2 regions of the Endozoicomonas sp. Z74 genome follow, and region 1 is predicted to be linked to the other one. Evidence: predicted binding sites of a transcription regulator. Region 1 holds the regulator's gene; the other holds the start of a gene.

Region 1 (5,700 bases):
AAAGAGGTAGTAGCCAGAAACCTGCATGAACACTCTCACCGGCGGGATGCGCCTTTTGTCCCTGTTAACTGTGGGGCCATTCCAACCGATCTTCTGGAAAGTGAGTTGTTTGGCCACGAGAAAGGCTCGTTTACCGGTGCGGTGGCCACCCGCAAAGGCCGGTTTGAACTGGCGGAAGGGGGTACCCTGTTTCTGGATGAAATCGGTGATATGCCACTGCACATGCAGGTTAAATTGTTGAGAGTTCTGCAGGAGAGAACCTTCGAAAGGGTGGGTGGTTCTGAGCCGATTGCAGTGAATGTCCGTATTATTGCAGCGACCCACAAGAACCTTGAGTCCATGATTGCGGAAGGCAGTTTTCGGGAAGATCTCTACTACCGGCTGAATGTTTTTCCTATCGAAATGCCCTCGCTCAAGGAGCGTCCGGAAGATATTCCCCTGATGATCAATGAATTGACGCACAGTATGGAAAAGCAGGGCCGTGGTTCAATTCGTCTGAGTTCTGCGGCTATCCTTTCGCTCTGCCGTCATGACTGGCCTGGCAATGTCCGGGAGATGGCCAACCTGCTTGAACGACTGGCCATTATGTTTCCTTATGGTGTCATTGGGGTGCAGGATCTGCCACAGAATTTCTGTCATATGGATATGATCGGTGAGGAAGACGATGGCGTCGCCGATCTTTTTCCAGACAGTATTCAGCCAGCAGGCAGTACTCATGCAGATGATCTGGCGGTGCTGCCTGTGGGAGGGTTGAACCTGAAAGATTACCTTACCCGCCTGGAGAAAAGCCTGATTCAGCAGGCGCTGAGTGACTGTAACAGTGTTGTCGCCAGAGCCGCGGATAAACTTCAGATTCGGCGCACGACGCTGGTTGAAAAGATGAGAAAGTATGGCTTGCAGCGCTATGAGGATTCTGTAAAAAGCGGTTAACCTCTGAGCTGGACCACTTTTCCGGGCTATCAGATGCCTATAGTGATAAAAAAACAGGCTATGAATATTTCATAGCCTGTTTTTTTATCACTTCAGAAATGGTTTCTTTTCCGTAAGAAGGTGAGTGGTTCTTCATAAGGCTTTTTTATTTCTATTGTTTCTCTTTTTCTGGTTGATTGGATAGTTGGCTAACAACCTCTGTTTGATGTTTTTGTTGTTGAAACTTTGCTTATTTATTTTTAAGCAGGCGTTTTCCAGTCGGCAAAGATGGTTTTTTCTTTATCAAAAGTTGAAATAATTAATTTTGAATCCATTTTGATGTCGGGATAACGTCACAGTATTGTGACGCTGTCAAATAATTAGCTTTTGGATTGTTCAAAAAAGTGTTCAAGAAAAAACGGGCGCAACCGAAAATAAATTTATGTCAAAAAAACAGCGTGTCAAAAATAACTTCGAAATAATAAAATTCATTTAAAACATGCGGTTATCAGTTTTCAGGGCTGCTGTGTCAAACAGCTGTCATGTCAATAGCCTGTCAAAACCGTGTTTTTTGAATGAAAACAAAGTTGGCACGTTCATTGATGTATATTCCTTGTCGTTTTTCGACGTGACATTAAAAGCAATGGAACCTTCAACGTGAACGCTATGGATGCAAACACTAAACGAGTGATCGCAGTTGCCGGTTGTAAGGGTGGTGTGGGAAAGACTGTTGTAGCCGTTAATCTTGCACTGGCGCTGGCCAAGCTGGGTCAGCGGGTCATGTTGATGGATGGAAACCTGGCGGTACCCGATGTTGGCATTACTCTCGGGCTGGAAAAGCCCCTTGATATAGGAGATGTGTCGTCAGGTTTGCAGTATGTGGACAAGGGGTCACAAGAGCATTCTGACGATAACAGTCAGGATGGTGTGGTTCTTGAGGGGCCATCCGGCATCAAGGTGTATGCCCCGGCCAGTCAGGATCAATGGAGAGAGTGTATCCAGATCAATGATGCGGTTCAGTTGATTGCCAAAATGGATGCCCTGGCTCCGAGTCTGGACACCTTGATTGTGGATACTGCCCCGGGCCTTGCCCCAGATAATGTCACGTTGATTCAGGCTGCTACGGAAGTGTTGATTATCGTCAACCAGGAAGTGGTTTCTCTGATGGATACGGTTAAGCAGATACGTCTTCTGTATCGTGTATTCAATGTCCATCAGTTTTATATAGTGGTTAATGCCGCCAGCAGCCGACGTTGTGGTTCAAAGCAGTTTGAAAAACTGCAGAATCACCTGAACGACGAAAAACAGATAGTCCTCAGCTATCTGGGTTCTATTCCATTTGATAAAGCCGTTAATGAAGCCCTTGCCATGCAGTCTGCATTGTTGACTGTGAATCCAGAGTGCAGGGCATCCAGGGCTTTCCATCGTCTGGGGCATCAGATAGCCAGTATTCCGGTGCCGGAGCCTAGAGGACGCATTGAATTCTTTTTGCCAACAAGAATCAGGGAGAGGGTTAAGTCATGACCGCAGCCGCACAGGAAGTGCAAGAAAAAGCGCCACAGGAACAGAAGGCGCAGAAGAAATCACCTGCCAGAGAAGAGCTGGTGGTTACGCATCGCTCACTGGTCAAGAGGATTGCCAACCATCTGGCAGCCAGAATGCCGGCCAGTGTTCAGATTGATGATCTGGTGCAGTCCGGAATGATCGGTTTGCTCGAAGCGGCATCAAAATACGATGCCTCCAAAGGGGCCAGCTTCGAAACATTTGCCGGGATTCGTATTCGTGGTGCGATGCTGGATGAAATCCGGAAAGGTGACTGGGGCCCCCGTTCTGTGTATCGCAACAGTCGTCGTATAACCGAGGCGGTACAGGTGGTAGAGGCAAAGCTCGGGCGGGATGCACGGGACTCCGAAGTGGCAAAGGAGCTGAATGTAAAGATTGATGAGTATTACACCATACTCAGCGATCTTCGTGGTTGCCGGTTGTTCAGCTATGAAGAGCTGTTTGACAGTGAAGAATCAAGAATGCAGGCGCGTTCTGGAGATCAGGGGCCATCCGCCGATATCCAGGAAGAGAAGTTCAAGACTGCGCTGATAGAGGCAATCGATAAGCTTCCTGAAAGAGAGAAGCTGGTATTGATGCTGTATTACGATGAAGAAATGAATCTGAAGGAAATTGGCAAGGTTCTAGGGGTCAGTGAGTCCCGGGTCAGCCAGATTCATTCCCAGGCGGCTCTGAGACTGAGGTCAAGGTTGCAACACTGGCTGAGCTAAGATTTTCAGCCAGCGCCTCTTTTTTCATAACGATTTAGTCTAAACCTGATTCAGGAATAAGCTTCTCCATTATATCCGTGGGGCGTTTTTGGGTGTTGTTACGGGAATAAGTGCCTGTTATATGCTGCATTGCTTTGAATGGAGTTTTTTTTGCTCCGTATTGTTCCAAGTAGGCAGGTCCTGGCTCCATATACTTCTTTATACAGATGTTTAATAACGGACCTGTTTAATATGAAATGGATTTCTTACATGGCGGCAATGGTTGTTGCCGTTTTTCCTCCCTTGTTATTTGCCCAGGATGAAGCCCCAACTCAAATAAATGGTGTGGTCACCATTAATACTTATCAGGCCAAGAGGCTCCATGATATCGGCGCTCTGTTCATTGATGTAAGGTCCCATCGGCAGTGGCAATACGGCCATGTGGATGGTTCACATAATCTGGATCTTCGAGGCGGTTTCAGACAGCTGTTCTCCCCAGGTGTTCTGGATAAGGAAACTCCAATCGTTATCTATGGCAACAGTACCTACCATATGCGCGGAGCTATAGGCAGCTATCTGGCAGCCCTCTGGGGCTACCAGAGAGTATTTTTCCTCCGTGATGGCTACTACTCATGGTTGGCTCTGGATTTCCCCGTAACACTGAAGTCGGATAAGGCAAATTCAGCTTCTGCACCGATTTCAGCCAACTGATCCCGGGCTTCCCTGTCTTGAGTAGTGCCGACTATTTTATAACCACCCGTTTGTGGGCTATTCCAGTGTGGCATTCGATGCAGCTTTTGCCCTCCTCTGCCATGGCCTGGTGGTTGAGGCGGGCACGCTGAGTTTGTTTTGCCAGATCAAAATTATCGCCGGTATGGCAATGCCGACAGGCTTCTGAGTCATCCGCCATCATATGATCCCAGACTTTCTGTGCCAGTCGGGGTCTGTGGCTTTCAAAGTTTTCTTTGGTGATCCTTCCGGTCAGCATATAGTAGATATCCGCAGTAGCCGCTATTTTAACCTTCATTTTGTCAATGAATTTATGGGGAACATGGCATTGCGCGCAGGTTGCCTTTATATCGTTCTCATTAATGTAATGGGATGAGGCTTTGTATTCCTGAACAATGGTGTCCATTTTCAAGTGACAACTGAAACAGAAGGTATTGGTATTGGAAGCGACCATCGCTCCCTGAAAGCCACCCCCAGCCAGAATGAGCAGGAATATCCCAATGGGGATGCCCAGGAACAGAGGTGCTTTTAACCAGTTCCATATACGCCTGAGCCGCGGCAACTTCTCTGTCATTGGCTGTTACCCTCCGAACCCAGGCAATCACGGTTAAACGCACCCGTTGATATTTATTTGGGTTTGTCTGCCTTCTCATTGAGATAGCGCGCCTTGAACTCTGTCTGGGCCTTCTTCCTGGCCTGTTTGACAGACTCTGGCTCCATGCCGGTAAACCAGGCGTGTTCAGGCCGATTGAGAATTTCATCAAGCACTTTCCTGGATCGTTCTGCGGCGGCCTTCTTGTTGGCATGCTCGGCTTTTTCAACTATTTCCAGGTATTCAGGTATCAGTTCAACATAAAACTTCTCTGCTACCTCGAACATGCCGTGCCACTGAACGTAGTCCGGTGCCTGCATGGCCGCACCATGGCGTGCACGCCGACCTTCATGGTGCCAGAGGCGGAACCATGTCCATTCGATTTTTTCATCAAACGGGGTTTCGGTGATCAGTCCCTCTTTACTGAGTTGACCCATAAGGGCTTTTCCTGGGCGGGCAAACTTCTCATTATAAAGCGTAACCAGTGCATCAAACTGGGTGTAGAAGCTGTCGACCATGGGTTTGGCGTGACAGGCCTCACAGACATTCTGCATGTCTTTACGGCGATCCTGCCAGCTTTTTGTAGGTTTGCCGAGGGCAAGGTCTTTGGCATCTATTTTTTCAGAGATGGCAGGGCGAAGGTTCCATGAAATTCGGTCTCCCACATCGTGGGTGACCGGAAGCTCACGGGTGGCGGACATGTGGCAGCTGCTGCAGGTTGGGGCTGTGTGATAGTCCTCACCCGCTATCCACTTGGAGTATTCCATCTTCAGGCGGTCAGCATGGGCATGAAAATCAATGCCATGTCTGGACTCTTCGTAGATTTCTTTCTGTGGATGGTCAGGCCCAAGGTGACAATGTCCGCAGGCCTCGGGGCGGCGGGCTTGAGTGATGCTGAATTCGTGCCGGTGGTGGCAGGCAGCGCAGGTTCCTGTTGAGCCGTCAGGATTGATTCTCCCTATTCCGGTGTTGGGCCAGGTCGCCGGGTCAAGGTCGCCGTTCTTCAGTACTTTCACCTCAGAGCCATGGCACTGCCAGCAACCAGACACCGCCGCAGGGGATTCGCCCCCGAGGGTGAGCTTCGTGCTCTCAGGGTTTTTCCTGGCGCTTTCTCCCTTGCTGGATGTACCTTCAATGACTTCTGCCAGCATATTGTCCAGAGAGCCAATGATCTTGCCTGCGCTGGCATGGTGGCTTCTCATGAACTCCTCTGCTTCT
Region 2 (5,700 bases), on a different contig from region 1:
TTGTCCCACCGGGCCTGGAAGTCCGCCGGAACTTCCACATCTGGCCAGTCCGGTCGTATGGCCCGCCGACCCGCCTGAAACTCTTCTAGATGCTTCACATAGGCCAGTACCTGAGCCACTGCCATATAGAGCTCGTCGGCAATTTCCTGGTTCAGGCCGGTGGTGTGATAAACGACTCTGGCCAGAACCGGTGACTGCACCACCGGACGGTTGTATTCCCGGGCAATGGCGCAGATTCTCAGGGCGGTCTGGTCTACCCCCTTGGCCACCAGATAAGGGGCCCTGGCCCGACTCAGGTCATAACGGATGGCAACGGCAAAATGAGTGGGGTTGGTGATAATGATGTCCGCTTTCGGCACCGCCTGCATCATACGGCGCCCGGCAATCTCCTGTTGTTTTTCCCGCAGCCGGGAGCGGACTTCCGGTTGGCCCTCGGATTCTTTTATTTCATCACGCATTTCCTTGTGTGTCATGCGCAGTTTGCGGAAGTGGCTCCATTTCTGGAAAGGCACATCCACCAGGCAGATGATCACCAGGGCCAGAGTCATTACGGCAACGGCCTTGATCAGGTAGTTCAGCCCCATATAAATAGAGGCAGTGATCGGGAGCCGGTTGAGAATCATCAAATCCTGGAAAAACCACTGGGCGGTAAGCCACAGGGAAAAAGCCAGCAGGCCCAGCTTGGCAATGGATTTGACGACCTCCATCAATGATCGAATGGAGAACATCCGCTGAATGCCCTTGATGGGGCTGATGCGTTCGCTTTTTACTTTCAGCAGCTTATTGGAAAACAGCCAGCCACCCAGGGCGATGGAAGCCATTAACGTGACCAGAGTGATCAGCAGGAAAAAAGGCAGCAGCCCGGAGAATCCTGCTCCGAAACTGTTGATCAGGTGTGTCTGCAGCCAGCCCTCCTGGCGCAATACCTCTTTATCAAATTGAAAGCTGCTTTTCATAATGGCTTGCAGCTGGCCGCCGGCCATGGGGCCACTGAGCCAGAAGGCCAGCAAAGTGCCGCCGATTAACGCAGTGGTGACCAGCTCCCGGGAGCGGGGGACCTGCCCTTCTTCCCGGCTTTTCTGGATTTTCCGTTCCGATGCCTCTTCGGTACGTTCTTCCTGGTGCTGTTGTTCTTCCGCCACGGTCAGCTCTCCTTAAAGCACCAGGGTTCTGAGGTGATCCAGGCCGGACTGGGTCATTTCCACAAAAATGCCGGAAAAGCGGGTGCTGATCAGCATCAGAATCACCAGGCCCCCCAGCATGGTCAGGGGAAAGCCCAGGCTGAAAATATTGAACTGGGGCGCTGAGCGGTTCATGACGCCAAAGGTAAAACTGACGATCAACAGGGAGATAATGGCGGGAATGACCATCAACAGGGCACTGGCAAAAAGCCAGCTGCCCAGTCCGGGCAGTTGCCCGATATCAAGCTGCGAGAGACTGAAGGGGGCAATGGGCAGTGTTGTGAAACTGTCTGTAAGCACCGAGATCACCACAAGGTGCCCATCTACTGCCAGAAACATCAGGAAGCTTAATAATTGAAACACCTGGCTGATCACCGGAATCTGAACCCCGTTAATGGGATCCACCATCACTGACATACCGAGCCCCATCTGCATGGAGATAAACTGTCCGGCGGAAGTAAAAATGGCGAAGTAAATTTGCAGAACCAGCCCCATGGCAAACCCGATGGCCAGTTGCTGCAGGGTGATCAACAGCGCCGTTGTGGAGATCGGTTCTACTGAGGGCGCTGCAGGCAGCAGAGGGGCGATCACCAGGGTAATGGCGATGGCCAGCAGCAGTCGGATACGGGGGGCAACCACCTGACTGCTGATCATGGGCATGGTCATAAACAGCGCGGCGATACGAAACAGGGGCCAGAGGTATTGGCCTATCCAGCCGGTCAGCTCACTGAAGGTAAACCCCACCATCAAGACAGCAGCTCAGGGATGGTTTGATAAAGGCGGATAAACAGATCCATAAACTGCTGGATCAGCCAGTGCCCGGCCAGACCAATGGTCACTAACGTGGCCAGCAGACGGGGCAGGAAACTCAGGGTCTGCTCGTTGATCTGGGTGGCGGCCTGAAGGGTGCTGATCAACAGCCCTATCAGCATGCCGGGCAGAATGATCACCGAGACCATCAGGACTATCAGGGTCAGGGCATCTCGAAAAAGGTCGGCCACAACTTCCGGTGTCATGGTGATTTCCTCGATTCGCGGTATGTTCATCAATGATGACGAGTTTAGATATATAAAATCATTTTTTTAATCTAAAAACGACTGAAAAAAGTCCTTATTTCATTTAAGAGAAGGGTTAAGGCCTCCGAATAGTGGGGATCAGCTTCGTGCAAGCCTATTAATAACAAACGCCCAGGCTGAACAATGACTAAAAATCCATGGATGGAGAGTAAACAATGGCAATGACAGTAAACACCAATATTTTTTCAATGAACGCTCAGCGCCAGTTGATGCGTACTGAAGGGGGACTGCAGACTTCCATGCAGCGCCTGTCTTCCGGCCTGCGTATCAACAGTGCCAAGGATGACGCCGCTGGCCTGCAGATCGCCAACCGCATGAGCGCCCAGATCGGTGGCCTGGCTGCTGCTGTGCGTAATGCCAATGACGGGATTTCCCTGGCCCAGACGGCAGAAGGTGCCATGGAAGAAATGACCAGCGCACTGCTGAGAATGCGTGAGCTGGCCATGCAGGCCTCTAACGGTACCTACGGTGCCAGTGACCTGGCTGCCCTGGATGCAGAGTATCAGGCCCTGAACACTGAAATTACCCGGATCGCCACCACCACCGAGTTCAACAATCAGGTGCTGCTCAACGGCGGAACGACGTTCTCTATTGCCGTTGACTATAAGGACGGTGCTACCAATAACATCAGCATTGCTATTGCTGATATTTCTGCCGCTGCAGCGGGTGGTGATATTACCACTAACGCCAATGCTGCCACCGCCATGGGGACTGTGGATACCGCCCTGCAGCTGGTGGACACTGAACGGGCGAAACTGGGTGCTGCCCAGAACCGTCTGAGTTCAACCATCAATAACCTGTCCAATATCCGCGAAAACCTGACGGCTTCCCGCAGCCGTGTCATGGATACGGACTTTGCCGCTGAAACCGCCAACCTGAGTAAGTTTCAGGTGATGCAGCAGGCAGGTACCGCTGTTCTGGCCCAGGCCAACGCCATTCCCCAGAATATCCTGTCGCTGCTTCGTTAAGATCCGCGTTTTCAGGATGAGTACCCAAAACGGGAGCATTGCTCCCGTTTTATGTTCATGGATGAACGGTATGCTGGCAACGTCCGACCACAAGGATGTGGGAGTTAGTACCCATAGGGCATAAAAGTGACGCAGGATGCTAAAACCGTGGAGCGGTTGCCAGTATATGTTTTGACAGCACACAGCCCTCCCCCCCTGTAAAGCGCCACCTCATTAACCCGATCGTTTCCCGGTTATGTTTTGAATCCCCCGGCCGATACCAAGCCAGCAATCGTTTAATCAGGGGCTGATTATGTTCAGTGTTAACGGCATTTATTCCGGGCTGGATGTGAATAGCATGGTGGATGCTCTGGTCAATGCCGAGAAAGCACCTGCGGAAGCACGGTTGAACCGCAGTGAGCAGGCTTATAACGTTGAGCTGTCGGCGGTGGGAAAGCTGAAGGCGGCGCTGGAATCCTTCCAGAAGCAGGTAGACAGCCTGAACAGTGTCAATGGCCTGAGCCCCAGAGCTTACTCCTTGAGTAATGAATCCGTTCTGTCTGCCACAGTCACCAGCAGTGCCGCTGAAGGCAGCTACACCTTTTATGTGGATCAGCTGGCCAGCCGCCATCAGCTGGTCTCTGATCCCATCAATACAGGAAGTACGTTGGGAACAGGAACGGCCACGTTTACCGTGAATGGTGAATCCTTTTTCATCACCCTGGCTGCCGGTTCAGACAGCCTGACCGATCTCAGGGATGCTATTAATGGGGCCACTGATAATGCAGGGGTGCAGGCGGTTATTGTCAATGACGGCAATGACCAGAGACTGATGCTGACCAGCCGGGAAAGTGGCGCGGACTATGCCATTACTGCGGATTTCAGCGGTCTTTCCGGCGGTTCTGCCACCCTGGGGGCACTGGTAGAGCTTCAGCCTGCCCGGGATGCCAGTGTCCGTTTTGGTTCTGGCGCCTCCGGGATCACCATTACATCACCGGATAACACCCTGGAGAATCTGGTGGACGGCATCACCCTGGAATTGAAAGCAACTTCCAGCGATCCCCAGACCCTGGAAGTTTCACTGGATAAAGAATCGGTGAAAACATCCATTCAGGCCTTTGTGGATGCCTGGAATACGCTCAAATCCACCTTTGATGAGTTGACTGATTTTAATGGTGAAACCGCAGGCCCCCTCAATGGCGATGCCCAGTCAAGAATTCTCGAAAATCAGTTGAGAAGAGCGTTCAGCACATTGTTCGGTGAGGCCGGAGACCCTTTCAGAACGCTGGGAGACATTGGCCTGAAAACCACCCAGACCGGCACCTTGTCCATGGACAGCACCCGGCTGGAAGAGGCATTAACCAATAATTTTGATGAGCTGGCCGAGGTTCTGGCGGGAGACTCGGGCCTGCTGGCAGGCATGGAGCAGATTCTGGGCAATTACCTGGGAACCGATGGCAGCCTGGCCAATAGAGAAAGCCGCATTAATGACGCACTCAGTGAGATAGGCGATGACCGTGCTGACCTGGAATTGCGGCTTGAGCGGGTTCGAAGTTATTACCAGAGTCAGTTTCTGGCCATGGAAAACCTGCTGGCTTCCCTGAGCAATACCAGTCAATGGCTGACCAATAACCTGAATCTCAATAACGGCAACTCATAATCAAACACCGGAGGCATGGAAGGACGATGAGATCCAAAGGCATCAACGCCTATCAGCAACAGGAAAAAGCCAGTGTCGAAGTGGCCAGGCCAGAGCAGCTGGTGGCGACGCTGTTCACCAAGTTAATGGATGCCCTGGCCAAGGCCCGCCGGTTTATTGAAATGAAGGATATCCCGAAAAAGGCGGACCGCATCAATCTTGCCATCGATATCCTGACGGTTCTGGAGCAGTCCCTGGATCATGAGAAAGGGGGAGAGCTGGCGGGCAATCTGCAGGCACTGTATCAGTACTGCATGAAGCGTTTGACGGACGCCCATGCCGGAAATGATATTACGGCCCTAGATGAAGTGGCGCAGTTGATGCGCGAAGTCCAGGAAGGCTGGCAGGCGATGATTTCCTCGAACACTGAGGGTAACTCTGTTGGCGCAGCTTCTGTTGCCGGTGGGTGATCCTCTTTCTCAAACAAATAAGGCAGTGATTGATAACGGCTGGGAGCACCCATGGAAGGCGCAAAGAAAGACTTAAATGCCCAGAGCGGGAAACATACCGCCCGATCCGGACAGTGGGTGGTGGAACAGTTGGAAGAGCTGATGTGCTTCCTGGATGAAGCCCTGGAAAAGCAGTCGTGGCAGACCATGGAAGCGGTGAATGATGAAATGCAGGCTTTTCTTGCTCGTCTTGATCAGAGCCAGCTGGATCATCCAGGGGTACAGGCCTGTCTGGGACGTCTGAAAAAGCGGTTCGATCACTTTATCCAGGTTTGTAATGACCACAAAGCGGACTGCCAGAGAGCGCTGCAAACCCAGCACCGGCGGGAGCAGGCGGTATACACCTAC

The links. Region 1 encodes FliA, which starts transcription of late flagellar genes. Its sites were predicted from a motif close to CTAAAGTTNNNNNNNNNNCNGCCGATA; they were not measured.
Region 2: the regulator FliA is predicted to act here: its motif matches at 3,458-3,484, upstream of fliD (flagellar filament capping protein FliD).

Annotation. Positions count from the first base shown of each region.
Region 1 covers NZ_JBLYZI010000009.1:25,634-31,333, reverse strand. The annotation lists gene ACNRUY_RS04275 (sigma-54 dependent transcriptional regulator) at 1-930, shown strand, start outside; gene ACNRUY_RS04270 (MinD/ParA family ATP-binding protein) at 1,576-2,433, shown strand; gene ACNRUY_RS04265 (RNA polymerase sigma factor FliA) at 2,430-3,182, shown strand; gene ACNRUY_RS04260 (rhodanese-like domain-containing protein) at 3,432-3,872, shown strand; gene ACNRUY_RS04255 (NapC/NirT family cytochrome c) at 3,904-4,464, opposite strand; gene ACNRUY_RS04250 (multiheme c-type cytochrome) at 4,518-5,700, opposite strand, start outside.
Region 2 covers NZ_JBLYZI010000017.1:35,168-40,867, forward strand. The annotation lists gene flhB (flagellar biosynthesis protein FlhB) at 1-1,142, opposite strand, end outside; gene fliR (flagellar biosynthetic protein FliR) at 1,155-1,928, opposite strand; gene ACNRUY_RS07220 (flagellar biosynthetic protein FliQ) at 1,928-2,197, opposite strand; gene ACNRUY_RS07225 (flagellin N-terminal helical domain-containing protein) at 2,413-3,225, shown strand; gene fliD (flagellar filament capping protein FliD) at 3,518-4,864, shown strand; gene fliS (flagellar export chaperone FliS) at 4,891-5,313, shown strand; gene ACNRUY_RS07240 (hypothetical protein) at 5,365-5,700, shown strand, end outside.